DNA from 4 places in the Streptomyces sp. NPDC013455 genome. Region 4 is predicted to be linked to each of the others. Evidence: riboswitches for the same ligand, from Rfam matches in the RefSeq annotation. Region 4 holds a riboswitch; each other region holds the start of a gene.

What was found. A riboswitch is a leader RNA that binds a small molecule or an ion and turns the genes downstream of it on or off. The one in region 4 is predicted to bind cyclic di-AMP.
Positions count from the first base shown of each region.
Region 1: another riboswitch for cyclic di-AMP. It lies ahead of ABZ576_RS07150 (M23 family metallopeptidase); the one in region 4 lies ahead of ABZ576_RS22110 (LysM peptidoglycan-binding domain-containing M23 family metallopeptidase).
Region 2: another riboswitch for cyclic di-AMP. It lies ahead of ABZ576_RS18540 (NlpC/P60 family protein); the one in region 4 lies ahead of ABZ576_RS22110 (LysM peptidoglycan-binding domain-containing M23 family metallopeptidase).
Region 3: another riboswitch for cyclic di-AMP. It lies ahead of ABZ576_RS17695 (transglycosylase SLT domain-containing protein); the one in region 4 lies ahead of ABZ576_RS22110 (LysM peptidoglycan-binding domain-containing M23 family metallopeptidase).

Region 1 covers NZ_JBEYCX010000003.1:115,664-123,020, forward strand. Annotated here, with positions in the region: gene ABZ576_RS07135 (DNA topoisomerase IV subunit A) at 1-309, opposite strand, end outside; gene ABZ576_RS07140 (pitrilysin family protein) at 695-2,098, shown strand; gene ABZ576_RS07145 (pitrilysin family protein) at 2,095-3,483, shown strand; cyclic di-AMP (ydaO/yuaA leader) riboswitch at 3,705-3,859, shown strand; gene ABZ576_RS07150 (M23 family metallopeptidase) at 3,872-4,627, shown strand; gene ABZ576_RS07155 (GntR family transcriptional regulator) at 4,825-5,511, shown strand; gene ABZ576_RS07160 (HPr family phosphocarrier protein) at 6,002-6,283, opposite strand; gene ABZ576_RS07165 (GNAT family N-acetyltransferase) at 6,461-7,357, shown strand, end outside.
Region 2 covers NZ_JBEYCX010000010.1:168,233-175,589, reverse strand. Annotated here, with positions in the region: gene ABZ576_RS18550 (M23 family metallopeptidase) at 1-576, shown strand, start outside; gene pcrA (DNA helicase PcrA) at 628-3,117, opposite strand; cyclic di-AMP (ydaO/yuaA leader) riboswitch at 3,381-3,550, shown strand; gene ABZ576_RS18540 (NlpC/P60 family protein) at 3,559-4,929, shown strand; gene ABZ576_RS18535 (hypothetical protein) at 4,946-5,299, opposite strand; gene ABZ576_RS18530 (NlpC/P60 family protein) at 5,713-6,795, shown strand; gene ABZ576_RS18525 (response regulator transcription factor) at 6,871-7,357, opposite strand, start outside.
Region 3 covers NZ_JBEYCX010000010.1:625-7,981, reverse strand. Annotated here, with positions in the region: gene ABZ576_RS17715 (ABC transporter permease) at 1-277, opposite strand, end outside; gene ABZ576_RS17710 (ABC transporter ATP-binding protein) at 264-1,364, opposite strand; gene ABZ576_RS17705 (DUF2092 domain-containing protein) at 1,435-2,634, opposite strand; gene ABZ576_RS17700 (polyprenyl synthetase family protein) at 2,880-3,890, opposite strand; cyclic di-AMP (ydaO/yuaA leader) riboswitch at 4,435-4,613, shown strand; gene ABZ576_RS17695 (transglycosylase SLT domain-containing protein) at 4,618-5,103, shown strand; gene ABZ576_RS17690 (HAD family hydrolase) at 5,257-6,069, opposite strand; gene fahA (fumarylacetoacetase) at 6,394-7,357, shown strand, end outside.
Region 4 covers NZ_JBEYCX010000013.1:182,659-190,015, reverse strand. Annotated here, with positions in the region: gene ABZ576_RS22120 (tyrosine-protein phosphatase) at 1-442, opposite strand, end outside; gene ABZ576_RS22115 (alpha-galactosidase) at 613-2,691, shown strand; cyclic di-AMP (ydaO/yuaA leader) riboswitch at 3,000-3,156, shown strand; gene ABZ576_RS22110 (LysM peptidoglycan-binding domain-containing M23 family metallopeptidase) at 3,162-4,124, shown strand; gene ABZ576_RS22105 (SGNH/GDSL hydrolase family protein) at 4,345-5,130, shown strand; gene ABZ576_RS22100 (TetR/AcrR family transcriptional regulator) at 5,299-5,919, opposite strand; gene ABZ576_RS22095 (Glu/Leu/Phe/Val dehydrogenase dimerization domain-containing protein) at 6,044-7,222, opposite strand.

The DNA of each region.
Region 1 (7,357 bases), on a different contig from region 4:
CATGCGCACCAGCGCGTCGTAGATCGACGAGTCGCCGTGCGGGTGCAGCTTGCCCATGACCTCGCCGACGACACGCGCGCACTTCACGTACGCGCGTTCGGGGCGCAGGCCCATCTCGTTCATCTGGTAGACGATGCGGCGGTGCACCGGCTTGAGGCCGTCACGGGCGTCCGGCAGGGCGCGCGAGTAGATGACCGAGTACGCGTACTCCAGGTAGGAGCCACGCATCTCGTCCACGACGTCGATGTCGAGGATTCTCTCCTCGAACGAATCGTCGGGCGGCGGGGTCTTCGTGCTGCGGCGGGCCATCGCTGCCGGCTCCTTGCTACTGAAGCGATTGACGGGTCTGACGCGGACCATTGTGGACCGCGGCACTGACAGCCCCGGCCGCGACCCGGTCCACTCCGGCGCCCGGCCGCCGCCGGGGCGCCGGTGCGGCCGGTGCCGGGCAGCCGGACCGTGCCGGTGCCCGTGCCGCCGCCGGACCGTGCCGGGTGCCTGCCCCCGCACCGGGAGGGTGTGCGCCCGGTGCCGGAGAGCCGTCCACGGCACGCCTGACGCAGGCTACGCGATCCGCTCTGGGCGTACGTCCCGCGGGAACTTCGCCGGGCCCTCGCACGCTTTGCATACAGTGGCAGGAACGGCAGGAAAACCGCGGTTTCCATCAACCGCCTCCGCTCGCGAAGGGACGTACATGCCCATGGGTCACACGACCACAGCCGAGGCAGGCTCCGGGGGCCTGACAGCGACCGAGCACCGCCTGGCCAACGGTCTGCGCGTGGTGCTCTCCGAGGACCACCTGACCCCGGTGGCGGCGGTCTGCCTCTGGTACGACGTCGGTTCCCGGCACGAAGTCAAGGGACGCACCGGCCTGGCTCACCTTTTCGAGCACCTGATGTTCCAGGGCTCCGGGCAGGTGAAGGGCAACGGCCACTTCGAGCTGGTGCAGGGCGCCGGCGGCTCCCTGAACGGCACGACCAGCTTCGAGCGCACCAACTACTTCGAGACCATGCCCGCCCACCAGCTGGAGCTCGCCCTCTGGCTGGAGGCCGACCGCATGGGCTCGCTGCTGGCCGCCCTGGACGACGAGTCGATGGAGAACCAGCGGGACGTCGTCAAGAACGAGCGCCGCCAGCGCTACGACAACGTCCCGTACGGCACCGCCTTCGAGAAGCTGACCGCCCTCTCCTACCCGGAGGGCCACCCCTACCACCACACGCCGATCGGCTCGATGGCGGACCTGGACGCGGCCACCCTGGAGGACGCCCGCCAGTTCTTCCGCACCTACTACGCGCCGAACAACGCGGTGCTCTCCGTGGTCGGCGACATCGACCCCGCGCAGACCCTGGCCTGGATCGAGAAGTACTTCGGGTCGATCCCGTCCCACGACGGCAAGCCCGCCCCCCGCGACGGCTCCCTGCCGGACGTCATCGGCGAGCAGCTGCGCGAGGTCGTCGTGGAGGAGGTCCCCGCGCGCGCCCTGATGGCCGCCTACCGGCTCCCGCACGACGGCACGCGCGCGTGCGACGCGGCCGACCTCGCCCTGACGATCCTCGGCGGCGGCGAGTCCTCCCGCCTGTACAACCGGCTGGTGCGCCGCGACCGCACGGCCGTCGCGGCCGGCTTCGGGCTGCTGCGGCTGGCCGGCGCGCCCTCCATGGGCTGGCTGGACGTGAAGACCTCCGGTGACGTCGAGGTGCCGGTCATCGAGACCGCCATCGACGAGGAGCTGGCCCGCTTCGCCGCGGAGGGCCCCACCCCCGAGGAGATGGAGCGCGCCCAGGCCCAGCTGGAGCGCGAGTGGCTGGACCGGCTCGGCACGGTCGCCGGCCGCGCCGACGAACTGTGCCGGTACGCCGTCCTGTTCGGCGACCCGCAGCTCGCCCTGACCGCCGTCAAGCGGGTCCTGGAGGTGACCCCGGAGGAGGTCCAGGAGGTCGCCAAGGCCCGTCTGCGCCCCGACAACCGAGCGGTCCTCGTCTACGAGCCCAAGTCCCCCGAGACCGTCGAGGACGCCCAGATCCCGGAGGACCCGGAGCAGGAAGCGACCGTGGAGGCGGGCCGCGACGACACCGAGAACGAGGAGACGGCCAAGTGACCGAGCTCGCCACGATGGAGTTCCACCCTCAGCCGCAGCCCGGTGAGGCCAGGCCCTGGGCGTTCCCGGCCCCCGAGCGCGGCACGCTGGACAACGGCCTGACCGTGCTGCGCTGCCACCGCCCCGGCCAGCAGGTCGTGGCCGTGGAGGTGCTGCTGGACGCGCCCCTGGACGCCGAGCCGGCCGGCCTGGACGGCGTCGCCACGATCATGGCGCGGGCCTTCTCGGAGGGCACCGACCGGCACTCCGCCGAGGAGTTCGCCGCCGAGCTGGAGCGCGCGGGCGCCACTCTCGACGCGCACGCCGACCACCCCGGCGTCCGGCTCAGCCTGGAGGTACCCGCCTCCCGGCTGGCCAAGGGCCTCGGCCTGCTCGCCGACGCCCTGCGCGCGCCGGCCTTCGCCGAGAGCGAGGTCGAGCGGCTGGTCCGCAACCGCCTGGACGAGATCCCGCACGAGCTGGCCAACCCCGCCCGCCGGGCCGCCAAGGAGCTGTCCAGGGAGCTGTTCCCGGCGTCCTCGCGCATGTCCCGCCCGCGCCAGGGCACCGAGGAGACGGTCGAGAAGATCGACGCCGCGGCCGTACGCGCCTTCTACGACCGCCATGTGCGGCCCGCGACGGCCACCGTGGTCGTCGTCGGCGACCTGACCGGCGCCGACCTCGACGCACTGCTCGGCGACACCCTGGGCGCCTGGACCGGCACCCCGGGCGAGCCCCGGCCCGTGCCGCCGGTGACCGCCGACGACACCGGGCGCGTGGTCATCGTGGACCGGCCCGGCGCCGTGCAGACCCAGCTGCTCATCGGCCGGGTCGGCCCCGACCGGCACGACCGGGTGTGGCCGGCCCAGGTGCTCGGCACGTACTGCCTCGGCGGCACCCTCACCTCCCGCCTGGACCGCGTCCTGCGCGAGGAGAAGGGCTACACGTACGGCGTGCGCTCCTTCGGGCAGGTCCTGCGCTCCGCGCCGGACGGCACGGGCGCCGCGATGCTCGCCATCAGCGGCTCCGTGGACACGCCGAACACCGGCCCGGCGCTGGAGGACCTCTGGAAGGTGCTGCGCACCCTCGCGAGCGAGGGCCTGACCGACGCCGAGCGGGACGTCGCCGTGCAGAACCTGGTCGGCGTGGCGCCGCTCAAGTACGAGACCGCGGCGGCCGTCGCGAGCACCCTGGCCGACCAGGTCGAGCAGCACCTGCCCGACGACTTCCAGGCGACGCTGTACCAGCAGCTGGCCGCCACGGGCACGGTGGAGGCCACCGCGGCCGTCGTGAACGCCTTCCCGGTGGACCGTCTGGTGACGGTCCTCGTCGGCGACGCGGCACGGATCAAGGCGCCGGTCGAGGCGCTCGGCATCGGTGAAGTGACCGTCGTGGCGGCCGAGTAGCCGAGCGGCGGCACGCGCGTGGGGCCCCGGCGACCGGTCGACGGACCGCCGGGGCCCCACGCTGTTCCACTCGCTCCCTCAGATGCCCGTTTTGGGGCGGAGGTTGCCTGTCTGCCCTGTGGGATGCGCTACAAACCGAGGGATTCGTTTGAGGATTGAAAGCGGGCCGCCGTAGCGTCGTCCGGGCTGTTCGTCAGGCAGTGCGCCGCAACCGCGGCACCGGACAGCCATCGCCGAGTCCCCGTACGGCGCGAGCCAGGGGAGCCGGGGACCCATGCAGTCCCTGGGGTGAATCGGGCGCCCGCCAGGGGGCCCGTAGGAGACCTTCCTGCTCCGAACCCGTCAGCTAACCCGGTAGGCGAGAGGGAAGGAAAGGACCAGCCACTTCATGGCGTTCATGTGCGCCACCGGGAAGCACCGCAAGCCCGGCCGGGTCAAGCGGACCACCGCCCAGGCGGCCGGCGTCGCGGCCCTGACCACCACCGGTGTGATCGGCACCCTCGCCGCCTCCCCGGCGCTCGCCGCGGAGAACTCCACCGAGCAGACCGGCCTCACCCCGGTCCTCACCGTGAGCGACGACGTCGCCGAGCAGATCGACGCGCAGGCCGCCGCCCAGCAGCAGGCCGCCGACGAGCGGGCGGTCGAGGCAGCCGCGGCGAAGCTGGCCGCCGAGAGGGCCGAGGAGGTGCGCGAGGCCAGGGCCCGCGCCGCCCGCGAGGCCGAGCGCAAGCGGCTGAACGCCTTCGTCAGCCCCATCGCGCACTCCTACGTCTCCACGGCCTACCAGGCGAGCAGCGGCCTGTGGTCCTCCGGTTCGCACACCGGCATCGACTTCCACGCCGCCAGCGGCACCGCCGTCCACGCTGTGGGCTCCGGCACGGTCGTCTCCACCGGCTGGGGCGGCGCGTACGGCAACGAGATCGTGATCCGGATGGCCGACGGCATGTACACCCAGTACGGGCACCTGTCCTCCATCGGCGTCACCGTGGGCCAGAAGGTCGTCCCGGGCCAGCAGATCGGCCTGTCCGGCGCCACCGGCAACGTCACGGGCCCGCACCTCCACTTCGAGGCGCGCACGACCCCCGACTACGGCTCGGACATCGACCCCGTGGCCTACCTCCGCAAGCACGGCGTGAACGTCTGACGCGCACCGCACGCCCCTCCGAAGCCCCGGCTCACCGAGCCGGGGCTTTCGTCGTTTTTCACGGCTTCCGCCGGATGTGCTGACCAAAAAATATCCATGGATTACGACCCGCCGTCGGCAATTACCGCTCACTGGAATAGAGTCACGGAACACGCGTCGGCGACGGCGTTTCACGGGGATTAATGCGGAGGTCGGTCATGCGTATTCCGGCGCACTCGGTGTGCACGGCGATCCGGGACGACATCGTCGCCGGTGTCTACGAGCGCGGCAGCCGCCTCACCGAGGAAGTACTGGCCCGCCGCTACGGCGTCTCGCGCGTCCCCGTGCGGGAGGCGCTGCGCACGCTGGAGGCGGAGGGCTTCGTGGTGACGCGCCGGCACGCGGGCGCGTGCGTGGCCGAGCCGACCGAGCAGGAGGCCGCCGACCTGCTGGAGATGCGGATGCTGCTGGAGCCGCTGGGCGCAGCGCGGGCCGCCCAGCGGCGCACCGAGGCCCATCTGAAGGTGCTGCGCGGGCTGGTACGGCTCGGTCAGGAGCGGGCCCGGCGGGGGCACAGCGAGGATCTGCGCTCGCTGGGCGGCTGGTTCCACGAGACCCTCGCGCAGGCCTCCGGCAGCCCGTCGCTGACCTCGATGCTCACCCAGCTGCGGCACAAGATCGCCTGGATGTACGCGGTGGAGGCGCCGTCGAGCCCCGTCGACTCCTGGACGGAGCACGGGGCGATCGTCGACGCGGTGGCGCGCGGGGACGGCGAGCGCGCGCGGGCGCTCACGACGCTGCACGCCGAGCGTGCGGCGGGCGCGCACCGGCTCCGCTTTTCCGGTGCCGCGGAGCGTGTGAGGACTTCGCAACATGCCGTAAACACATCGGGCCAGCGACATTAACACGGGCGCCGTATACAAAGAGAGTAATTCGGTGGCGGGGTGTTTTCGCCTGCCCGAATTCAAGGGCGCCCGGAATTACGGCGATGCGACCGGCGCACACCCGAAGTGAAACAGGGATGAATCCGCCGGACCGCCCGCCGGAAAAAGCGCGAGCCGGCGAGGGCGTACAGAGTGGACCGGCGAGGGCGTACGGCGCGGACCGGCGAGGGCGTACGGCGTGGACCGGCGAGGGCGTACGGCGCGGACCGGCGAGGGCGTACGGCGCGGACCGACGGGCGCGTACGGAGTGGACCGACGGGGCGCGTACGGCCCGGGCGGGCGAGGGCGTCCGGCCTGGGCGGGCGGGAGCCGCGGCGCGGGCCGCGGACGGACGGTGGAAAGCCCGCGGCACGCGGACGCATCGGGTGCCCATGGCGCGGGGCGCCCGCACACGGCGAAGCCGCGCCGCCCCGTGGGGCGAACGCGGCTCCGGCGCTCTGTGCGAGGTCGCTCAGACGGTCTCGGGCAGCTCTTCCAGGCCCTCGGAGACCAGCTTGGCCAGACGGTCGAGGGCGGCGTCCGCACCCTCGGCGTCGGACGCGAGGACGATCTCCTCGCCACCCTGGGCGCCCAGGCCCAGGACGGCCAGCATGGAGGCCGCGTTGACGGGGTTGCCCCCGGCCTTGGCGATCGTCACCGGGACGCCTGCGGCCGTGGCGGCTCGGACGAAGATGGAGGCGGGGCGGGCGTGGAGGCCCTCGGCCCAGCCGACGTTGACGCGGCGCTCAGCCATGTGTTGCTGCCCTTCGGTGTTCAGGGTTGTCTAGACCAGTTTCCCACATCGTGAAGGGTGCCCGGAAGGGACCTCCGTCCCCTCCGGTGCGGCGCCGGACCGCGGCCTCGGTCCGGCTTCCCGTCCTCCACAGACTGCCTCGCGCCCTTGTCGGACGCGAGCCGTACTCTGGGGCCCATGCAGACCTCGGCGGACCGGCAGGACCGGCACCAGTACCCCGCCCACTGGGAGGCGGACGTGGTGCTGCGCGACGGTGGCACCGCGCGCATCCGGCCCATCACCGTTGATGACGCCGATCGCCTGGTCAGCTTCTACGAGCAGGTCTCGGACGAGTCGAAGTACTACCGCTTCTTCGCGCCGTACCCACGGCTCTCCGCCAAGGACGTCCACCGCTTCACGCACCACGACTTCGTGGACCGGGTGGGGCTCGCCGCCACCATCGGCGGCGAGTTCATCGCCACCGTACGCTATGACCGCATCGGCGCCGACGGACTGCCCGCCTCCGCGCCCGCGGACGAGGCCGAGGTCGCCTTCCTCGTGCAGGACGCCCACCAGGGCCGGGGCGTCGCCTCCGCCCTGCTGGAGCACATCGCGGCCGTCGCGCGCGAGCGGGGCATCCGCCGTTTCGCCGCCGAGGTGCTGCCCGCCAACAACAAGATGATCAAGGTGTTCACGGACGCCGGCTACACCCAGAAGCGCAGCTTCGAGGACGGCGTCGTCCGCCTGGAGTTCGACCTCGAACCCACCGACCGCTCCCTCGCCGTCCAGCGTGCCCGGGAGCAGCGCGCCGAGGCCCGATCGGTACGGCGGCTGCTCGCCCCCGGCTCCGTCGCGGTCGTCGGCGTCGGCCGCGCCCCCGGCGGGGTGGGCCGCAGCGTCCTCGGCAACATCCGCGACGCCGGATACCCCGGCCGCCTGCACGCCGTGAACAAGGCGTTCCCCGAGGACTTCAAGGAGGTCGACGGGGTGCCCGCGCACCGCTCGGTGCGGGACATCGGGGGGCCGGTGGACCTCGCCGTCGTCGCCGTACCGGCCGAGCACGTGCCGGCCGTGGTCGCCGAGTGCGGGGAGCAC
Region 2 (7,357 bases), on a different contig from region 4:
GTCAAACCGGCCGTCGCCAACAGCAAGCTGGACACCCAGCTCAAGACCCTCTCCGCCGGCGCCGACGACTTCGCCGACCGGGCGAGCCGCACCCAGGAGCGGATCGACCTCAAGGCGCAGCAGGAGCTGGAGAAGAAGAAGGCGGCCGCGGAGGCCGCGCTCAAGGAGCGGCTGCGGCCGAAGTTCGCGCTGCCGGTCGCACAGCACGGCCTGAGCGCCTACTACGGCCAGGCGGGCATCAACTGGATGTCGGTGCACTCGGGCATCGACTTCCCGGTCTCGTACGGCACCACCGTCATGGCCGCCACCGACGGCACCGTCACCACCAAGTGGAACAGCGCCTACGGCAACATGATGATCGTGACGGCGAAGGACGGCACGGAGACCTGGTACTGCCACCTCTCCACCTACCGCGTCGCCTCCGGTGCGTCCGTCAAGGCGGGCGAGCCGATCGCCTACTCCGGCAACTCCGGCAACTCCACCGGCCCGCACCTGCACTTCGAGGTCCGGCCCGCGGGCGGCGCGGCCATCGACCCGCTGCCGTGGCTGCGCAGCCACGGTCTCGACCCCACGTGATCCGGCAAGCCGTCGAAGGGGCCCCCGCCGTCCGGCGGGGGCCCCTTCCGCTTACAGCTTCTCCACCGGCGCGTACCGCAGCAGCAGCCGCTTGGGCTTGGCGTCGCCGAAGTCGATCGTCGCCTCCGCGTTGGCGCCCGTGCCCTTCACCGCGACGACCGTGCCGAGGCCGAACTGGTCGTGTGTGACCCGGTCGCCGACGGCCAGTGCGACCACCGGCTTCTCCGCCGTGCGCCGCGTGGCGAACCCGGACGCGCCCGATGCCGAGGAGCGTGAGCGGGACGAGGACAGCGAGGCCGCGATCCCGGACGCCGGCCCGGAGGACACCGGTGCCGCCGCTCCGGTCCGCTTCCACTCCACGTGGGTGGGCGGGATCTCCTCGAGGAAGCGGGAGGGCGGGTTGTACGACGGCTGGCCCCAGGCGCTGCGCATCGCCGAGCGCGTGAGGTACAGCCGCTCCCGCGCGCGCGTGATGCCGACGTACGCCAGGCGCCGCTCCTCCTCCAGCTCCTTCGTCTGGCCGAGGGCGCGCATGTGCGGGAAGACGCCGTCCTCCATGCCGGTGAGGAACACGACCGGGAACTCAAGGCCCTTGGCGGTGTGCAGGGTCATCAGCGTGATGACGCCGTCGCCGTCCTCCTCGTCGGGGATCTGGTCGGAGTCGGCGACCAGGGCCACCTGCTCCAGGAAGTCGGCGAGCGTGCCCTGCTCGCCCTCGCCGCGCTCCTGCTCGAACTCCAGGGCCACGGCCGCGAGCTCCTGCAGGTTCTCGATGCGGGTCTCGTCCTGCGGGTCCGTGGACGCCTGCAACTCGGCCAGGTAGCCGGTGCGTTCGAGGACCGCTTCGAGGACGGTGGCCGGTCCGGCACCGGACTCCACGATCGTGCGCAGGTCCTCCATCAGCGTGTTGAACCGCTTGACCGCGTTGGTGGAGCGCGCCGCCATGCCGTACGCCTCGTCCACGCGCTTCAGGGCCTGCGGGAAGCCGATCTTCTCGCGCTGGGCGAGGGCGTCGATCATCGCCTCCGCGCGCTCGCCGATGCCGCGCTTGGGCACGTTGAGGATGCGGCGCAGCGGCACCGAGTCCTCGGGGTTGGCGAGGACCCGCAGGTAGGCGAGGACGTCCCGGACCTCTTTGCGCTCGTAGAAGCGGACACCGCCGACGACCTTGTAGGGCAGGCCGACGCGGATGAAGACCTCTTCGAAGACACGGGACTGGGCGTTGGTGCGGTAGAAGACGGCGACGTCCCCCGCGCGTGCCTTGCCGGCGTCGACCAGGCGGTCTATCTCGTCGGCGACGAACTGGGCTTCGTCGTGCTCGGTGTCGGCGACGTACCCGATGATCCCGGCGCCCTGGCCGGCGTTGGTCCACAGGTTCTTCGGGCGGCGGGACTCGTTGCGCTCGATGACCGCGTTGGCGGCCGACAGAATGGTCTGCGTGGAGCGGTAGTTCTGCTCCAGCAGGATCGTCGTCGCGTCGGGGTAGTCCTCCTCGAACTGGAGGATGTTGCGGATCGTCGCGCCCCGGAAGGCGTAGATCGACTGGTCCGCGTCGCCCACGACACAGAGTTCGGCGGGCGGGAGGTCGTCTACGCCGGGCGGGGTGCCGGCGTCCCCGGCGGTGCGCTCGCCCGTCCCGACCAGCTCGCGGACGAGGGCGTACTGGGCGTGGTTGGTGTCCTGGTACTCGTCGACCAGGACGTGCCGGAAGCGGCGGCGGTAGTGCTCGGCGACGTCCGGGAAGGCGCGCAGCAGGTTGACCGTCGTCATGATCAGGTCGTCGAAGTCCAGCGCGTTCGCCTCGCGCAGCCGCGACTGGTACAGCGCGTAGGCCTGGGCGAGGGTCTTCTCGAAGCCGTCGGCGGCCTGGGCGGCGAAGTCCTCCTCGTCGATCAGCTCGTTCTTCAGGTTGCTGATCTTGGCGCTGAAGGACTTGGGCGGGAAGCGCTTGGGGTCGAGGTCCAGGTCACGGCAGACCAGGGCCATCAGGCGCTTGCTGTCGGCGGCGTCGTAGATCGAGAACGACGACGTGAAGCCCAGCTTCTTCGACTCGCGGCGCAGGATCCGCACGCACGCGCTGTGGAAGGTCATCACCCACATCGCGTTGGCGCGCGGGCCGACGAGCTGCTCGACACGCTCCTTCATCTCGCCCGCGGCCTTGTTGGTGAAGGTGATCGCGAGGATCTGGCCCGGGTGCACGTTCCGCTCGGCGAGCAGGTGGGCGATGCGGTGGGTGAGCACGCGGGTCTTGCCGGAGCCGGCGCCCGCGACGATGAGCAGCGGGGAGCCGGCGTGCACGACCGCGGCGCGCTGGTTGTCGTTAAGCCCCTCCAGGAGCGCCGCCGCATCGATCACCGGGCGCGGGGCACCGTCCCGGTAGTACGCGTCCCTGTCCGGCGGTACGTCGAACTTCCCGCCGAACAGATCGTCCGGAAGCGGCTCCGGAGCGTGATCGTCCTCGGGCGGCGGCGGGGGCTCCTCCTCGCGCCCGCGAGGGGGCTGGAGGTCCGCCAGGAAGCTGTCGTCAAAGAGGCTGCTCATCGCTCTCCGAGTCTAGGGCGCCCCACCGACAACCGGTCGCCGTCCCCGGAACATGACCGGTTTCCGGAGGAGTCGATCTCTACGCCGGCCCCGCCCCGCCCTTTGCTCACGCAATGGAAGCAGCCGGTGACGCGGTCGTGAAACCTCTGACAGGTCACGGAAATGTATCGGACATACTGCGCACCAACCTTCACAGAAGACACACGAGTTGGCTAGGTTGCCGTCAGGCCGCACGACCCCCTACCGGCGAACGTCGCCGGGCCGCGCGGCCTCCGCCGAGTCCGGCGCGCCCCGCACGGTGCCCGGAGCCGGGGACCCACCGATCCTGGGGTGAATCGGCCGACTCCCGCCCGGGACGACGCCGTAGGGCAACCCTTCCAAGCAGCCGCCCGAACCCGACAGCTAACCCGGTAGGCGGCAGCACGGAAGGAGTCGCCCCTCTTGGCGTCGCACCGCAAGCCGCGCCCCGGCGGTACTCAGACAGCGGGCATCCGCACCCCCGCCCTCGCCACCGCCGCGCTCACCTCCGTGGCCATGCTCTCCCAGAGCTCCGAGGCCACCTACGCGGCCGGTCACGGCAAGCCGAGCGCCGAGGAGGTCGAGCGGAAGATCGACGACCTCTACCGCCGGGCGGAGTCGGGGGCCGGGACATCCGGCACGGGCAAGGAACGAATCGTCCGGGGCGACCGGGCGGAGCGCGCCGGGTGGACCGAGCGAGCGGAGCGCACCGGGAAAGCCGAGCGCACCGGGGGGACCGGGCGGGAGGAACCGGCCGAGGCCCCGCGGCGACGCGCGGACAGTCTCCAGCGGCTCCGCGACGAGGTCGCCCGGCGCGCGGCCAGGACCCGCGCCCTTCCCGCACAGCGCGGCACCACCCCCGGCGACAGGACCCCGGGCGACAGGACCCCGGCCCAGCGCGGCGCGGCCCCGGCCCAGCGCGGCGCGGCCCCGGCCCGGCACGGGGCCGCCCCGGACTCCGCCGTGGCGGGCACCGCCGTCGCAAGCACCGCCGTCGCAAGCACCGCCGTGGCGGGCAGCCGGGCCGAGGTTCCTGCGAGCGGCCCGAAGGCGGCCAAGGCGGCCGTGCAGAAGAAGCTCGCCCACGCGCGCGTGCTGGTGTCACGGCGGACCACCCGGGCGACGCCGCCGACCGGCCACATGTCGCAGCCGGCCGACCAGGCGCCGCAGGGGCCCGACCACGTGTCGCGGGGGCCCGCCCAGGTGCCACAGCGGACCGGGCAGGTGCCGCAGTGGACCGGGCAGGTGTCGCAGCGGACCGGGCAGGGCATCGCCACGCCGCCCATGCCGTCCAGGCCACCCGTGCCGTCCGTGCCGCCGGCCTCGTCCGCGCCGTCCGTGTCCCCTGCCTCGCCCGCGCCGTCCGTGCCGCCCGCCTCGTCCGCGCCGTCCGTGTCCCCTGCCTCGCCTGCGCCGTCCGTGCCGTCCGGTGGGCACGCGACCAAGGCCAGGGAGGCCGTCGCCTTCGCGCGCGCCCAGCTCGGCAAGCCGTGCGTGTGGGGCGCCGCCGGTCCCGGGTCCTATGACTGCTCGGGCCTCACCCAGGCGGCCTGGAAGTCCGCCGGCGTCACCCTGCCGCGCACCGCGCGCGAACAGGCCGCCGCCGGCACCCCGGTCCCGCCGGCCGAGGCCCGCCCCGGCGACCTCGTGTTCTTCGACGACGTGAGCCATGTCGGACTCTGCACGGGCGACGGCATGATGGTCCACGCCCCGAGGCCGGGTGACTACGTCCGCGAGGAGCCGGTCTCCGGCGTCGGCCGGCCGGCCGTCCACAGCGTGGTCCGGCCGGGGTGACCCGGAGCGCCGGGGATCAGGTCCACAGGACGGCGATGAAGACGTTGGCGGTGGTCAGCAGGCCGACCAGCCCGAAGAGGCCCTTGTCGACCCGTTCCTCGTCGCGCTTGACGTAGACCAGGCCGAGGATCACGATCAGCAGCGCCAGCTTCACGCCGATCTTGATGTTGTTCACGTGCTGGTCGTCGGCCTGGTTGAGACCGACCAGGGCCACGCCGGTGACCAGCATGGTGAGAGCGCCGTGCAGCATCCCGGGCACGAACCGGGCGGTGCCCTGGCCCATCGCCTTCATCTGGGTGAGGAAACCGCCGAGCAGTGCGGCGATGCCGACGATGTGCAGGCCGACGAAGAGATGGATGAGTACGTCCATGGGGCCGGAGCCTAGCCAGGGCGCTCCGGCCCTCCCGCGACCGGGCCCTCCGACGGCCGTGCGGTGCTTGCATATATGCGCTCCATAGCATCCCTCGGTCACCGCGTGTGCACTTCCCGGACTTCGGTCACTACGCTGCGTAAAGATTGCGACTCCGCCCCGCCGGCTCGGTCACATGCGGTCACATATGGGTCCGTCAAGGCCAGTTCCGTACAGGGCGTTACCCACTTGTCACGGTACGTCCTAGCCTCCTCGCCCAGGTGACCGGCTCCCCACCGCCGCCCGACCAGGGAGGCAGTCGGCCACCACCTCCGAGAGAGGCCCGGCGGCGGCCCGGTCCCCCTGTGCGGGCCGCCGCCGGGCGCACCGACCCCTCGGTCGTACGAGTCGTACGGAAGGACGTGACGGTCCAGGTGGCAACGCACCGCAAGCCCGGACAACGCTCGCTCAGCGGCCATACGGCCCGCACGGCCGCGACACTCGCCCTGGCGGGCGCGGCCACCGCGACGGGCTTCGACGGGACGGGACACGCCGAGCCACAGCTGACGCCGGCGCAGGTGAAGGCCAAGGTGAGCACGTTGTACCGGGAGGCCGAGGCCGCCACCGAGAAGTACAACGGGGCGAAGGAGAAGGCCGACGCGGCCCAGCGCCGGCTGGCCGCCCTCCAGGAGGAGACCGCCCGCGAGCAGGAGAAGCTCAACTCTGCCCGGGAGGAGCTGGGTTCCATGGCCGCGGCGCAGTACCGGGAGGGCGGCATCGACCAGGCCTGGCGGCTGGCCCTCTCCAGCGACCCCGACCGGTACCTGGACGGCGCCGCGTTCGCCGAGCGGGCCGGGGACCGGCAGGCGATGGCGGTGTCGGGGGTCCGCGAGCAGCTGCGGGAGATCGAGCGGTTGCGCGGTGCCGCGCGCGTCGAGCTGACGTCGCTGCGGTCACGGCAGGCGGAGCTGAGACGGCAGAAGAGGACCGTCACCGGCAAGCTGGACGAGGCCCGGCGGCTGCTCGCCCGGCTGCCCCCTCGGCAGCGCACCGGGGTCATCGGTGCGGGTGGCACGGGCGAACGCGTCTCCCGGTCGGCGGCGGACCCGCGGCAGCCGCTGAGGCCGGCGGAACCGGCCGGAGCCTCCGCTCCCGCTCCCGCCCCCTCCGGACGCGCGGCGGCGGCCGTCACCTACGCCTACGACAAGCTCGGCAGCCCCTATGTGTGGGGCGCCACCGGCCCCAACGCCTTCGACTGCTCGGGCCTGGTGCAGGCCGCCTACCGCTCCGCGGGCATCTCCCTGCCGCGCACCACCTACGCCCAGATCAACGCGGGCCGACGGGTCTCCCGCTCCGAACTCCAGCCGGGCGACCTGGTCTTCTTCTACTCCGGGATCAGTCACGTCGGCATCTATGTGGGCGACGGCCGGATGATCCACGCCCCCAACCCGTCCGCGGCGGTCCGCCTGGCCCCGGTCGACGAGATGCCGTTCGCGGGGGCGACGAGGGTGGCCTGAGGACCGACTGGGCAGCTCGGGGTGAGGACGAGGGGCGTGCCGGGCGGGGGCCGGGCGGGGACGGGTCCGTGGGGATCAGACCAGCCGGCGCGCGGTCGCCCAGCGGGTCAGCTCGTGCCGGTTGGACAGCTGGAGCTTGCGCAGCACCGCCGAGACGTGGGACTCGACCGTCTTCACCGAGATGAACAGCTGCTTGGCGATCTCCTTGTAGGCATAGCCACGGGCGATCAGACGCAGCACCTCGCGTTCCCGCTGGGTGAGGCGGTCCAGGTCCTCGTCCACCGGCGGGGCGTCGGTCGAGGCGAAGGCGTCCAGGACGAACCCGGCCAGCCGCGGGGAGAAGACGGCGTCGCCCTCCTGGACGCGGAAGATCGAGTCGATCAGATCGGTGCCGGTGATGGTCTTGGTGACGTAGCCGCGGGCGCCGCCCCGGATGACCCCGATGACGTCCTCGGCCGCGTCCGACACGGACAGCGCCAGGAAGCGGACGGGCCGCTCGGTGTCCGCCGACAACGCGGCGCACCGGCGCAGCACCTCCACCCCGCCGCCGCCCGGCAGGTGG
Region 3 (7,357 bases), on a different contig from region 4:
CGGCCAGCGCGGTGAACACCAGGAACAGACCGTTGTTGGTGATCTGCGTGATGAACGCCGGGCCCTCGCCGTTCCCCCCGCCCACCGGCGCACCGCTGCGCGTTTCGATCTTCACCGCGATCCCGACCAGCACCGGCACCGCGGCCAGCACACCGAGCAGGGCGAGCGTGCGCCAGCGGCGGACGGTGGTGACCAGCTCGCTGCGCAGCAGCCCGAGGGCCCACAGCGGGTTCGGGCGGCGCAGTGCGCCCTCGAGGACCACATCAGCCCGCGACATCGAAGCCCTCCCCGGTCAGCGCCACGAACGCGTCCTCCAGGGAGGCGCGTTCGACAGTGAGCCCTCGGACGCGGACGCCGGCGGTGACCAGAGCCGCGGTCACCTCGGCGAGATCCCGCTCGGGCGGTTCGCCGGCGACCCGGTCGCCGTCGGCGGTCACGTCCGCGACGCCCAGTTCCTTCAGCACCCGGGCCGCCTCGGACGTGTCCGGGGTGGTCACCACCAGCCGGCCGCGTGCCCCGGCCGCCAGGTCGGCCACCGCGCCCTGGGTGACGAGCCGGCCCTGCGCCATGACGGCCGCGTGCGTGCACACCTGCTCGATCTCGTCGAGCAGGTGGGAGGAGAGGAAGACGGTGGTGCCGTCGGCGGCCAGCTCCCGGATCAGGGTCCGGATCTCCCGCATGCCCTGGGGGTCGAGGCCGTTGGTGGGCTCGTCCAGCACCAGCAGTCTGCGCGGCTGGAGCAGCGCGGCGGCCAGCCCCAGGCGCTGCTTCATGCCGAGGGAGTACGCCTTCGCCTTCTTGCCCGCGGCCGCCGCGAGACCGACCCGGTCCAGGGCCGCGGACACGCGGGCGCGCCGGGTGCGCGGGTCGGCGGTGGGGTCGGCTGCGTCGTACCGCAGCAGATTGTCGCGGCCGGAGAGGAAGCCGTACAGGGCGGGGCCCTCGATGAGCGCGCCGACCTGCGGAAGGACCGTACGGGCCGCCCGCGGCATGGGCCGGCCCAGCACCCGGACCGTGCCCGCGGTCGGCTCGATCAGGCCCATCAGCATGCGGATGGTGGTGGTCTTGCCGGAGCCGTTCGGACCGAGGAAGCCGAAGACGCTGCCGGCCGGGACGGTCAGGTCCAGACCGTCCACGGCGAGCTGTCCGCCGCGGTAGCGCTTGGTGAGGCCACGGGTGGTGATCACACCGGCCCCGTCCGCCGCCGGGCCGGGCTCCGGCGGCCCGGTCACGGCCGGCTCGCGCTCCGGCGCGTCCTCCGGATCAGGCGCCGGTGCGGCCATCGAGGCACGCCCCCGCGCGTCCCTCGGCGCACGCTCCGGCGCGTTCCCCGGATCGCGCCGTGCGGCGGACGGTTCGTCCATCGGCTCCCCCTCGCTCCGTGCTTTCGTGAAGGGTCAACGTACGGTCACCGTCCGTAGTGCCCGGACGGGGTCACTTTCCCGCGTCGGCCGCCTTCACCAGGGCCTCCTTGGTCACCGCGCCGGCGTAGACCTTGCCGTCGTCGGTGATCAGGGCGTTGACCAGGCGGGTGGAGAAGACCGTGCCCTTGCCGAACTCGCCGGAGACCGGGTCGCCGAGCGAGCCGAGGAAGCCGCCGAGTTCGCCGCCCTCGGCGCCGGTCGGCAGACCACCCTCGGCACCGGTGTCGAAGGCGGCTATGGACGTCCAGCCCTTGCCGAGGACGTTCAGCCCGGTCAGGCCCTCGGCGAGGTCCTCGCCGTGCTTCGGGGTGTGCTCCCGCGCCGTGGCCCCGTCCTCCTCCTCGGTGACCTTCGCGCCCTTGGGCGGGGTGAAGTCGAACGTGGAGGCGGCCGGCCTGGCGAAGGAGACCTGGGTGAAGCCCGCGTCGAGGACGGCGGCGCCGCCGCTCCTCGGGGTGAGCGTGAACTTCAGCGGCAGGCCGGTCTTCGCGTCCACGGCGATGCTGATGGCGCCGACCGTGGTGCCGGACTGCTTGGGCTGGATCAGCAGTTTGTAGGCGTCGCGTCCGGCGACCTGGGCGGTGCCGTCGACGGTGACGGACGTGGTGTCGTCCACCGACTTCAGGGCCTCGTCGGCGAAGTCCTTCGGGGTGGCGGGCGGCTCGGCGGCGCGGTCCTCGCCGGAGCCGGCCGTGGTGGAGTGGTAGACCTCGTTGCTCTTGCTGTCGTAGCCCCAGACGTCCTTGCCGTTGTGGATCAGGCTGTACTCGGCGCCGCTCTCCAGCAGCGACAGCTTCTGCCGGTCGGGGCCGTCCGCGGCGACGCGCAGGGTGTGCGTGCCGGAAACCAGCTCGGTGAGCTTGGCCTGCGGGTCGGCGGAGGACCCGTCGCCGGAGCCCTGCCCCGCGCTGGAGGCCAGACCGTCCTCCAGCCCGCCGAGGTCGGGCAGGCCGAGGTCGGTGCTCGTCTTCACCGTGCCGGACAGCTGCTGCACGTCCGACTTGGCGATCTTCTCGATGAGCTGCTCGGCGGTGATCTTCGGGAGGTCGGGGTCGCCGGAGTCGGCGAGCGCCGGGACCAGCCCGATCGTGGCCGCCGCCACCCCCACCACCGCGACCGGGACGGCGTACCGGGCGGCCTTACGCCGGCCGGAGCGCGGGGCTGCGTCCCGCGCGGCGTCCACTGCGTCGTCGGATTCGTACGGTGCCATGTGTGCCTTACCTCCGTCGTCGGCGGCGGCTGTCCTCACGCTGGTCCACCTGTGCCGCCATTCTCACCCGAATCGGTGAGGAGTGGTGGTGTCCGTGGTTCCCATCTGACCAAATCGGCCGTGAGCAAGCGTCAGACCTCGGAGCCAACTGCGGGTACGCCTGCGGTATGACACACAGGGGCGTTTTCTCCTCCGACCCGTAGGGGTCGTACCGGATGGCACCGCCGTAAGGGGGTACGGCCGGGTCAGCCGGCGCGGTGCACCACCGCGTCGCACAGCTCCGTCAGGGCCGCCTTGGCGTCGCACTCGGGCAGCGGGGCCAGCGCGGAGCGCGCCTCCTCCGCGTACCGGATGGTGTCCCGGCGGGCCTGCTCCAGCGCGGGGTGGGCGCGCAGCGCGGTCAGCGCCTCGGCGTGCCGGGCGTCGTCGCTGAGGTCGGAGTCCAGCAGCTCGCACAGTGCGATGTCCTCGGCCAGCCCGAGCCGGGCGGCCCGCTCGCGCAGCCGGAGCACCGGCAGGGTCGCGATGCCCTCGCGCAGGTCGGTGCCCGGGGTCTTGCCGGACTCGTGGGAGTCGGAGGCGATGTCCAGGACGTCGTCGGCGAGCTGGAAGGCGACCCCGAGGCGTTCGCCGTACTGGGTGAGCACGTCGACGACCGTCTCGTCGGCGCCGGACATCATCGCGCCGAACCGGCACGACACCGCCACCAGGGAGCCCGTCTTGCCGCCGAGCACGTCGAGGTAGTGCTCGACCGGGTCGCGCCCGTCCGAGGGGCCCGCGGTCTCCAGGATCTGGCCGGTAACCAGCCGCTCGAAGGCGAGGGCCTGTACCCGGACCGCCTCGGGGCCGAGGTCGGCGAGGATCTGGGAGGCGCGGGCGAAGAGGAAGTCGCCGGTGAGGACCGCTACGGAATTGCCCCAGCGGGTGTTGGCGCTCTCCACGCCCCGTCGCACGGCGGCCTCGTCCATGACGTCGTCGTGGTACAGCGTGGCCAGGTGGGTCAGCTCCACGACCACGGCCGACGGCACGACACCCGGCGCGTAGGGGTCGCCGAACTGGGCCGCGAGCATCACGAGCAGCGGGCGGAACCGCTTCCCTCCGGCCCGCACCAAGTGCTGCGCGGCCTCCGTGATGAACGGCACCTCGCTCTTGGTGGCCTCGAGCAAGCCTTCCTCGACAGCCGTCAATCCGGCCTGGACATCGGCTTCCAGAGCCTGGTCCCGCACGCTCAGCCCGAACGGCCCGACGACGGTCACGAGGGGTCTCCTGTCTGCTGGTGTCTGCTGGCGATTACACGGTTTGTCGATAGGTCGCTGCCATCACTCAAGTCAGCGTATCCGGTCCTGTTTCGATCACCGATAGCGCCCACCGGTCCAGCCCGGGCGGTATCAGATCATGACCGGCATGGTTTCGATCGGATGGTAATAACGGACATTTATCTGCTTAATCCCAATGCGGACACTCTGCCGGAACCTCCGCGCACCTCTCCCCGAGTTCCGCATCACCCCGACTTCAGGCGTTAATCCCTCTCATCCGCCTAATCCTGCATGTCTGTTTTGCAGCAGTTTGCCATTTCGTGAATTGGGTCACGCGCCCCCGCCTGGCACCCCCCTGCCGGAACGCCTCCTTCCCCTTGTACCGCCGGGGAGTTGGAGGTTGGCGACCGCAAAGGATCAAGTACCCCATACGGCGTCGATCAAGGTCAAATGGCACGTTGCATGAATCGGGTACTTGTTCCCGACATGTGCTCTCGCATACGTTCCGGGCCGTCGGGCGGACGCCTAATCCTGCCGCCGCCCGCATTACCCATCGACGAACTCATTCGTACGGCAGGAGCGGGGGACCCAGGTAAGCCGCCGGGCCGGACGGCACACGCCGACCGGCACGGCTCGGGGTGAAGCCGTGCCTCCTCCAGGGCGCGGCCGGGCGCCTCCCCGCCCGAACCCGACAGCTCACCTCGCAGGCGTCGGAGAGGAACCCCCCATGTCTGCTGCCGCTCAGCCCCGCCGCACCCGGAACAGCCGCCTCGTCCGTACCCTCGCCGTCGCCGGTGCCTGCGTCGCCACCGTCGCCCTGCCGCTCGTCGGCGCCACCAGCGCCTCCGCGGCCTCCGGCACCACGACGGCCGCCACCACGCTCGCCGGGTACCCGAACAACCTGGACGGCTGGATCCGCGAGTCGCTCGCGATCATGGCGGAGAAGGACATCCCGGGCACCTACAACGGCATCTACCGCAACATCATCCGCGAGTCCTCGGGCAACCCGAACGCCATCAACCTGTGGGACTCCAACGCCGCCAAGGGCATCCCGTCCAAGGGCCTGCTCCAGGTCATCGACCCGACGTTCAACGCGTACCACGTCGCCGGAACGTCGTTCAACATCTACGACCCGGTCGCGAACATCACCGCCGCCTGCAACTACGCGGCCGCACGGTACGGCTCGATCGACAACGTGTTCGGCGCGTACTGACAGCCGGCGGACCGGCGTGCCGACGGGACGGCGTGGGCACGCCGGCCGGCCGGTGGAGGCCGTTGACCGGCCGCCGATCGACGGCTGCTGATCAGCCGGTCAGCCGCCGGTCAGCCGGTCAGTCGTCGGTCAGCCGGTCAGCCGGTCAGCCGGTCAGCCGGTCGGGAACAGTCTTTCGAGGACGACGGCGATGCCGTCGTCCTCGTTCGACGAGGTGATCTCGTCGGCCACCGCCTTCAGTTCGGGGTGGGCGTTGGCCATGGCGACACCGCGGCCGGCCCACGCGAACATCGGGATGTCGTTGGGCATGTCACCGAAGGCGAGGGCCCGCTCGGCGGCGATCCCCAGCCGCTCGGCGGCCAGCGCCAGCCCGGTCGCCTTCGTCACCCCGCTCGGCTGGAGCTCCACGGTGCCCGGCCCCGACATGGTGACCGTGGCCAGCCGGCCCACCGCCGCGCGGGCCACGGCCGCCAACGCGTCGTCGGACAGCTCGGCGTGCCGCAACAGCACCTTGCTGATCGGCTCGCACCACAGGTCGTCCCGCCGGCCGACGCGCACCGCGGGCAGCGTCGGATGGGGCATCCGGTAGCCGGGCTCGATGAGCGTGAGCCCGTCCACACCGTCCTGGTCGACCGCCGCGTAGACCTGCCCCACCTCCGCCTCGATCTTGCCGAGCGCGGTCTCGGCCAGCTCCCGGTCCAGCCGGACCGACCACAGCAGGCGGTCCTCCCCGGCGTCGTAGACCTGGGCTCCCTGCCCGCACACCGCGAGCCCCGTGCAGCCGAGGGCACCGAGCAGGGGCCGTACCCGCGGGGCCGGGCGGCCCGTCACCACCAGGTGCCGGGCACCGGCCCGCGCCGCCCTCGCGAGCGCGGCGAGCGACCGGTCGGAGACGGTGTCGTCACCGCGCAGCAGCGTCCCGTCCAGGTCGGTGGCGATCAGTGCGTACGCGGGGGTGGGTGCCATGATCAGAGAATACGGACACGGCGCACCGCCGACTCACCTGTCGTTACGGCCACTTGCGCACCGCGGGGCCGCAAGTGGCGTACCGGGAAGGCGTACTGGCGGTGACCGGGGTCCGCGCGGCGGCCTCTTCCCGCGCCGGCCCGCGGCCCGGAGAGACAGGGCGCGGGTCCCGGGCGGGTGCCGGACTCTTCAGACACTGTGCGAGCAACGTTTCGAGCAGATCGTGAGGCACTGCCCAAGACACGCGGGTCGGCCGTAACGTGTGGCGCGACCACATGGAACGCATCGCCATGCACGACCCGGATGAGAGTGAGGCAGCACCACATGCCCCCCTTCGACGTCCCCGAGGGTGACCCCTTCGGTCCGCACAACCTTCCCTACGGCGTGTTCTCGCCCTCCGGCAGCACGGAGCGGAGGGTCGGTGTCCGGCTCGGGAACCACGTCCTCGACGCGGGCGCCACGGCCGCGGCGCTCGGTTCGCCCCACCACGCGCTGCTCGCCCGTCCCACCCTCAACCCGCTGCTGGCCGCCGGCCGCGCCACCTGGTCGGACGTACGACGCGCCGTCGCCTCCTGGGTCACCGACCCCGCGCACCGCGCGACGGTCGAGCCACTGTTCCACCCCCTGTCCGAGGTGACCCTGCACCTGCCCTTCGAGGTGGCGGACTACGTCGACTTCTACGCCTCGGAGAACCACGCCCGCAACGTCGGCCAGATCTTCCGCCCCGACGCCGAGGACTCCCTCACCCCCAACTGGAAGCACCTCCCGATCGGTTACCACGGCCGCTCCGGCACCGTCGTCGTCTCGGGCACGGACGTCGTACGGCCCTCCGGGCAGCGCAAGGGCCCGGCGGACCCCGCGCCGGTCTTCGGCCCGTCGATCCGGCTGGACATCGAGGCCGAAGTCGGCTTCGTCGTGGGCGTGCCGTCGACGCTGGGCAGCCCCGTCGCGCTCGGCGACTTCCGCGAGCACGTCTTCGGACTGTGCCTGCTGAACGACTGGTCCGCGCGCGACGTACAGGCCTGGGAGTACGTCCCCCTCGGCCCCTTCCTCGGCAAGTCGTTCGCGACCTCGGTGTCGGCGTGGATCACTCCGCTGGAGGCGCTGGAGCACGCGCGCGTGGCCCCGCCGGAGCGCACGCACCCGCTGCTGCCCTACCTGGACGACTCGGCGCCGGGCGTGGAGCCCGGCGGCTACGACCTCCGCATCTCCGTCGCGATCAACGGCCATGTGGTCTCCGAGCCGCCGTTCTCCACCATGTACTGGACCGCCGCCCAGCAGCTCGCCC
Region 4 (7,357 bases):
CGGCGAGCGCGTGCAGCACCCGTGAGTGCTCGGCGGTGCGCTGCGTGACGATCTGCCGGTACGAGGCGATCATCCGGGCCGCGCCCTTGCCGCCGTCCAGGATCGAGCGCAGCTGCTCCAGGTCGCCGTCGCGGACCATCTTCCAGAACTCGGCGCCGTCCGCCGGGTCGCTCAGCGGGAGGTTCACGTTCCGCACGCCCGGCAGGTCGACGTCCGGGCCCTCCAGCCTCTGGTCGGCGGCGTTGCGGAAGTCGAAGATCGTGTGCAGGTCCAGGGAGGCGAGGAAGGCCGCGTCCTCCTCGGTGGCGTGCGCGAGGTGACCGCTGCGGAACAGCACTCCGTGGCGCACCCGCCGCCCGTCCACGGTGGGCAGTCCGCCCACATCGCGGAAATTGCGCACTCCGGCCAGCTCGGGCTCGGTCGACGGGACCTGCTGCGTCACGGGGGCTCCTCCCGGTCGGATGCGTCGGCACCGCTCGCCGACGGCCGCTCAGACGACCATACGGTATCGATTTCCTCGGGCAATGAGTTGTCCACAGGCATTGCCAGGAGGTCCGGGCGCCCCGATGATGTTGAGACTTGAGCGGATCTGTCGGCACCTGTGAGGTCTCGATGGTGGACATCGCCGAAAACGGCCGTACCTGGCTCCTGTCGGGTCCCGCCAGCAGTTACGCCGTGCACCTCACCGAGGCCGACGAACTGCTGCACCTGCACTGGGGCCCGCGGATCACGCTCGCCGACGCCGAGGCCCTGGCGGCCGGCCCGCCGCCCGTGCAGCGGCCCTTCGAATCCCCGCTCGACGGCCGCGAGGAGTACCCCGTCGAGGGCGGACACCGCTTCGTCCGCCCCGCCCTGTCCGTCCGCACCGGGGAACGGCGTGGCACCGAGTGGCGCTTCGTGTCGTACGACACCGCAGACGGGGCGCACGGACTGCGGCTGCGCTTCGACGACGACGGCGTCGCGATCACGCTGCACTACCGGATGCGCGGCGACGTGGTCGAGCGATGGGTGACCGTCGCCAACGGCGGGCACGCGCGCGTGGAGCTGCTGCGGGCCGACGCGGCCACCTGGAGCCTGCCCGACCGCGAGGGCTGGCGGCTGTCCCAGCTGCACGGCCGGTGGGCAGCCGAGTCCCGGCTCACCACCGCTCCCCTCACCTACGGCGAGAAGGTCATCGGCAGCCGCCGCGGCCACACGGGCCACCAGCACCTGCCCTGGGTCGCCCTGGCCACCGACGCCACCGAGGAGCACGGCGAGGTCTACGGCTGCGCGCTCGGCTGGTCCGGTTCGTGGCGGATCGCCGTCGCCCAGCTCCCGGACGCGCGCGTGCAGATCACCGGAGGCGCCGGCCACGACGACTCCGGCCTGCTGCTCCTCGCGCCGGGGGAGACGTACACCACCCCCGTCTTCGCCGGCCTGTGGAGCGACGGCGGCTTCGGCGGCGCGAGCCGCACCTGGCACGCCTACCAGCGCGCGTACGTCGTCCCGGACGCGGAACGGGACCGGCCCGTGCTGTTCAACTCCTGGGAGGCGACGTACTTCGACATCTCCGAGGAACGGCAGGCCGCCCTCGCCCGCCGGGCCGCCGGGATCGGTGTGGAGCTGTTCGTGGTGGACGACGGCTGGTTCGGCGCCCGCACCAGCGACCGCGCCGGCCTCGGTGACTGGACACCCAACCCCGACCGCTTCCCGCACGGGCTGCGGCCCCTCGCCGACCAGGTGCACGGCCTCGGCATGCGGTTCGGCATCTGGGTGGAGCCCGAGATGGTCAACCCGGACAGCGACCTGTACCGCGCCCATCCCGACTGGGTACAGCACCAACCGGGACGAAAGCGGACGGAGATGCGCAATCAGCTCGTCCTCAACCTCGCACGCGAGGACGTGCGGGAGTACCTCTGGGAGCAGTTGGACACCCTGCTCTCCAGCGCCCCGATCGACTATGTGAAGTGGGACTTCAACCGCTGCTTCACCGACGCCGGCTGGCCCGGCGAACCGTACCCGCAGCGCCTGTGGGTGGACCACGTCCGCGCCCTGTACGCCCTGCTGGACCGGCTGCGCGCCGCGCACCCGCAGGTCGCCTTCGAGTCCTGCTCGGGCGGTGGCGGCCGGATCGACCTCGGGATGATGAGCCGCACCGACCAGGTGTGGACCTCCGACAACACCGACCCGCTGGACCGGCTCGCCGTCCAGCACGGCTTCTCGCAAGTCCACCCCGCGCGCGTGATGGCCGCCTGGGTCACCGACAGCCCGAACAGCCAGCTCAACGGCCGGATCAGCACGCTGCGCTTCCGCTTCGTCAGCGCGATGGCGGGCGTCCTCGGCATCGGCGGTGACCTCACCCGGTGGACGGACGAGGAGCTGTCCGAGGCCCGGCGGTGGGTGGAGCTCTACAAGGAGATCCGTCCGGTCGTGCAGCGCGGGGAGCTGTACCGGCTGCGGCCCCCGGCGGGCGGCCTCAGCGCCGTGCAGTACGTGCGGGGGGAGGAGGCCGTGGTCCTCGCCTGGCTGGAGGCGCAGCGCTACGGCGAGCCGGCGCCGGCGCTGCGGCTGCGCGGGCTCGATCCGACGGCGTCGTACGAATGCCGCGAAACGGGCGAAGTGCACTGCGGTGCGGTGCTCCTGCACCACGGGCTGCGCACGGAGCTCAAGGGATACCTGGATGCGACGGTTCTCCGCCTGCGCCGCATCTGAGTCGTCTGTCCCAATTGCTGACTTCGCCCCAACTGGGCCTGAAAAAGGGAACCCTGGCGAGAGGTCGCGTGAGCAGCGTCATATCCGTGGCCGAGCGTTACCAGTCATGTCCACGTAATAAACGTGCCGTAAAGCGGAATTGGCAGGACGCGCGGTGCGGAATGCACGCTGAGTGACAGCGATTACCCGGATCCGATCACCCGAAACCCGAACAACGGGAACCGGCTGCTTGTTTCCGTACGACTCGCTCGCTTACGTTCGCCACCAATCCGGACGGAACGCCGAATCCTGCCGCCGCCCGGAGTCCCCACACCCATGACCCGTGTCCGGCAGGAGCGGGGGACCCACCAGGTACGACTGCCTGTCCCGGTCTCCGTGACAGGCCAGGGGTGCAGCCGTGCACGCACGGCCGGGCAGCTCCAGCCCGAACCCGACAGCTGACCTCGCAGGCGCCGGAGAGGAACAGCGCCATGCCCGCGAAGGGTAAGCACCGACGTCCCAAGACCCCGCGTTTCTCCCGCTCCATCGCCGTCGCCGGCACCGGCGGCGCCGCCCTGGCCCTGCCGCTTCTCGGGGCCACCGGAGCGCACGCGGCCACCCCCGCGCAGCCCGTCCCCGGCAAGGCCGTGCAGTCCCTTCCCGGCACGGCGAAGAAGGCCCCGGCGCAGACGGGTTCCACGGTGCGCACCTACACCGTGAAGTCCGGCGACTGCCTCGCGGCCATCGCCGACCAGCAGCACGTCGGCGGTGGCTGGCACCGCCTCTACGACGACAACCGGCAGGCCATCGGCGACGATCCCGCGCTGATCCACCCGGGTCTGAAGCTCACGCTCGGCGGGAAGGCCGCACCGTCCGGCACCGGATCCGCCGCCCCGAAGCCTCCGGCCGCCCCCAAGGCCCCCGCGGCCAAGTCCTCCCCGGCCCCCGAGTCCTCGCCGGCCCCCGAGTCCTCGCCGGCCCCCGAGTCCTCGCCGGCCCCCAAGGCCCCGGCCGCCAAGCCTGCCGCCGCCGAGACCGCCACGACCGGCTACACCCTCCCGGTGGCCGGCGCCGGCGTCGGCACCGCCTACCGCGTGGCCGGCAGCATGTGGTCCAGCGGCTACCACACCGGCGTCGACTTCGTCGTACCGACCGGCACCCCCCTCAAGGCCGTCGCCGCGGGCACCGTCGTCTCCGCCGGCTGGGGCGGCGCGTACGGCAACCAGGTCGTCCTCAAGCTGAACGACGGCCACTACGCCCAGTACGCCCACCTCTCCCAGCTCTCCGTCTCGGCCGGCCAGACCGTGACCGCGGGCCAGCAGGTCGGCCTGTCCGGCGCCACCGGCAACGTGACCGGCCCGCACCTGCACTTCGAGATCCGCACCACGCCCGACTACGGCTCCGACATCGACCCGGTGGACTACCTCCGCCGGCACGGCGTCTCCGTCGGCTGACGGCCCCCGCTGCACCACCTGCCTGACACGCCTCCGAAGGCCGGACCCCGATCCCCGGGTCCGGCCTTCGGTGTACCGGCAGGCGTATTCCTGGATTGCAAATTCTTTAAGAGTGTCTCATCTCACCGTTCGTCAACCCCGTCCTACGGTCGCGTAAGTCACATCCGAAGGTGAATCATGGTCCGCTGTGGCAGACGATTCGAAGAATGACAACAGATCAGTGATCGGGTCGTACGTGGCGGTGGGGGACAGCTTCACCGAGGGCGTCGGCGACCCCGGGCCCGACGGGGCGTTCGTGGGCTGGGCCGACCGGTTCGCCGTACTGCTCGCCGACCGCCGCCCCGAAGGCGACTTCCGATACACCAACCTCGCCGTGCGCGGGAAGCTGCTCGACCAGATCATGGCCGACCAGCTCCCGCAGGCGGTCGACCTGGCCCCCGACCTCGTGTCCTTCTGCGCGGGCGGCAACGACATCATCCGCCCGGGCACCGACCCCGACGAGGTGGCCGAACGCTTCGAGCGCGCCGTGGCCCGGCTGGCCGAGGCCGCGGGCACGGTGATGGTGACGACCGGCTTCGACACCCGCGGTGTCCCCCTCCTCAAGCACCTGCGCGGCAAGATCGCCACTTACAACGGGCACGTCCGTGCCATCGCCGACCGGTACGGCTGCCCCGTGCTCGACCTGTGGTCCCTCAAGTCCGTGCAGGACCGCAGGGCCTGGGACAGCGACCGGCTGCACCTCTCGCCCGAGGGGCACACGCGCGTGGCGCTGCGGGCCGGGCAGGTCCTCGGCCTGGACGTCCCGGCCGACCCGGAGCAGCCGTGGCCCCCGCTGCCGCCCCGGGGCACCCTGGAGGTCCGCCGCGACGACGTCCAGTGGGCCCGCGAGTACCTCGTCCCGTGGATCGGGCGGCGGCTGCGTGGCGAGTCCTCCGGGGACCACGTGACCGCGAAGGGCACGCTGTCGCCGGACGACATCAAGATGCGGATCGCCTCCGTGGCCTGACCCACCCGGCCTGATCCACCCGGCCTGACCCCGTCGGCCTGACCCCGTCGGTCTGACGCCGTCGGTCTGACGCCGTCGGCGTGACGGAGCGGCTGACTCGGTCGGCTTGATCGCGCCCGCACCCCGGACCGCGCATACACGCCCGGTCCGGGGCGCACGCGTGCCTGCTCACCGCTCCCGCTCGGTCAACGCCTCCCGGCTCAGGCCCAGTTCCCGGGCGAGGGCGTCGTCCACCCACTCCTGCGCCCGGGACCGCGGCACCGCGCCCGGGTACGAGATGAGCTGCACCGCGAGCCCGTCCAGCAGCGCGGTCAGCCGCAGCGCCGCACCCGACGGGTCCGCGCACCCGAACTCGCCGGCCGCCACGCCCTCGGCGATGACCTCCGCGATCGCCGCCTTCCACTGCGTGTCCAGCTCCCGCCCGACCTCCCGCAGGGCGGGCTCGCGCAGGGCCACGGCCCAGCCCTCGATCCACAGCCGCCAGCCCTTGGCCGGCCCGGTCGGCGCGTACCAGCGCACCGCGGCCCGCAACCGGCGCAGCGCGGTGGTCCGCCGCCCCAACACCCTGCGCAGATGCGTGAGGTCGCCCTCCGCCGCGTACGCGAAAGCGGCGGCGACCAGCTTCTCCTTCGTCGAGAAGTGGTAGAGCACCAGCGCGTTGCTCACACCGAGGGCCGAGGCCACGTCGGCGATCCTGACCGCCGCCACACCCCGCGCCTCGATCTGCTCGATGGCGGCCCGCAGCAGTTCCTCCCGCCGCTCCGCCACGCTCAACCGCACTCTCGCCACCCGGTCACCCTAGTCGTTGCCCCGACGACGCCGAACTCCGGCCGCACCGCCGCGTCCTGCGCACCGCGCCGACCGCCGGCCCCGCCCCGCGGAGTCGCCCTCCCGGCGGGCGGGGCGCGTACGGTCAGCGGTACCAGCCGAAGCGTTCCGCGATGACCGGCAGGCGGTCGGCCGCCAGGGCGTGCGCCGCCGCGCGCGGGGTCGTACCGTCGGCCTCCGCCCGGTCGAGCACCAAGGTGACCAGGGCGCGCATGGAGCGCCGGAGGTACCCGAACGCCTCCTCGGCGTCCGCCCCGATGTCGCCGAACAAGGTCCACCACCACCAGGCGTTCGTCCCGGAGTTGACCACCACGTCCGGCAGGACCGTCACCCCGCGCGCGGCGAGCAGCGCCTCCGCCTCCGCCACGACGGGCATGTTGGCGGCCTCGGCGATCCACCGGGCGCGGATCCGCTCCTGGTTGCCGCTGTCGACCGCGTACGACACGGCGGCCGGTACCAGCACCTCCGCCTCCGCGGACAGCCAGTCCCCGGCGGCCAGTTCACGGTCGCCGGGGCCCAGCGCACCGCGGTCGACGGTGCCGTGGCCGTCCCGCGCCGCCAGCAGCGCCTCGACGTCGAGCCCCGCCGGGTTGGCGATGGTCCCCTTGATGTCCGCGACGGCCACCACCGTCAGGCCCGCGCGCGCGAGGAAGCGCGCGGTGGCCCCGCCCATCGTGCCGAGCCCCTGCAGGGAGACCCGCGTGCCGGCGTACGGCACCCCCGCCCGGTCCAGGGCCGCCAGCACCGACTCGGCGACCCCGCAGCCCCCGGCCAGCTCGTCAAGGCCGATGCCGTCCACTTCCACCGCGAAGGCGTCCGAGAGCCGCTTGCGGGCCGCCGACTCGTCGTCCAGCAGCGGATACACCGCCTGGACGGAGGAGACCAGGCCCGCCTCGGCCGCCGCGCGGTCCACCGTCTCCTGGCCGAGGCCCAGGTCCTCGCCGGTCGCCCACACACGCTCGATGTACGGCCGCATCGCGCGCAGGTACCGCACGAGGAGCCCGTACGCCCCCGGGTCCCGCGGGTCGCAGTCGATACCGCCCTTCGCCCCGCCGAGCGGGATGTACCGGCTCCCGGGGTCGTAGTGCAGGGCCTCCTTCACCGTCATGCCCCGGGCGAGTCCCGCCACCTCCTCCAGCGTGCAGCCGGGCCGCATCCGCAGCCCGCCGCTGGCCACGCCCCGCACCAGCCGGTCCACCACCAGGAACCCCCGGCGGCCGGTGACGTGGTCGGTCCAGACGAGCGACATCAAGGGGGCGGTCATGGGGGCTCCCGGGAGACGGCTACTGAATCGCGGGTCAGTATTGGGGCCGGGGAGGGCCGCGTCAACGGGCTGCGCCACTGCGCGGTGTCGGGCGCCGGTGCGCGGTGTCGGGCGCCGGGCCGCCGCCCTGCGACG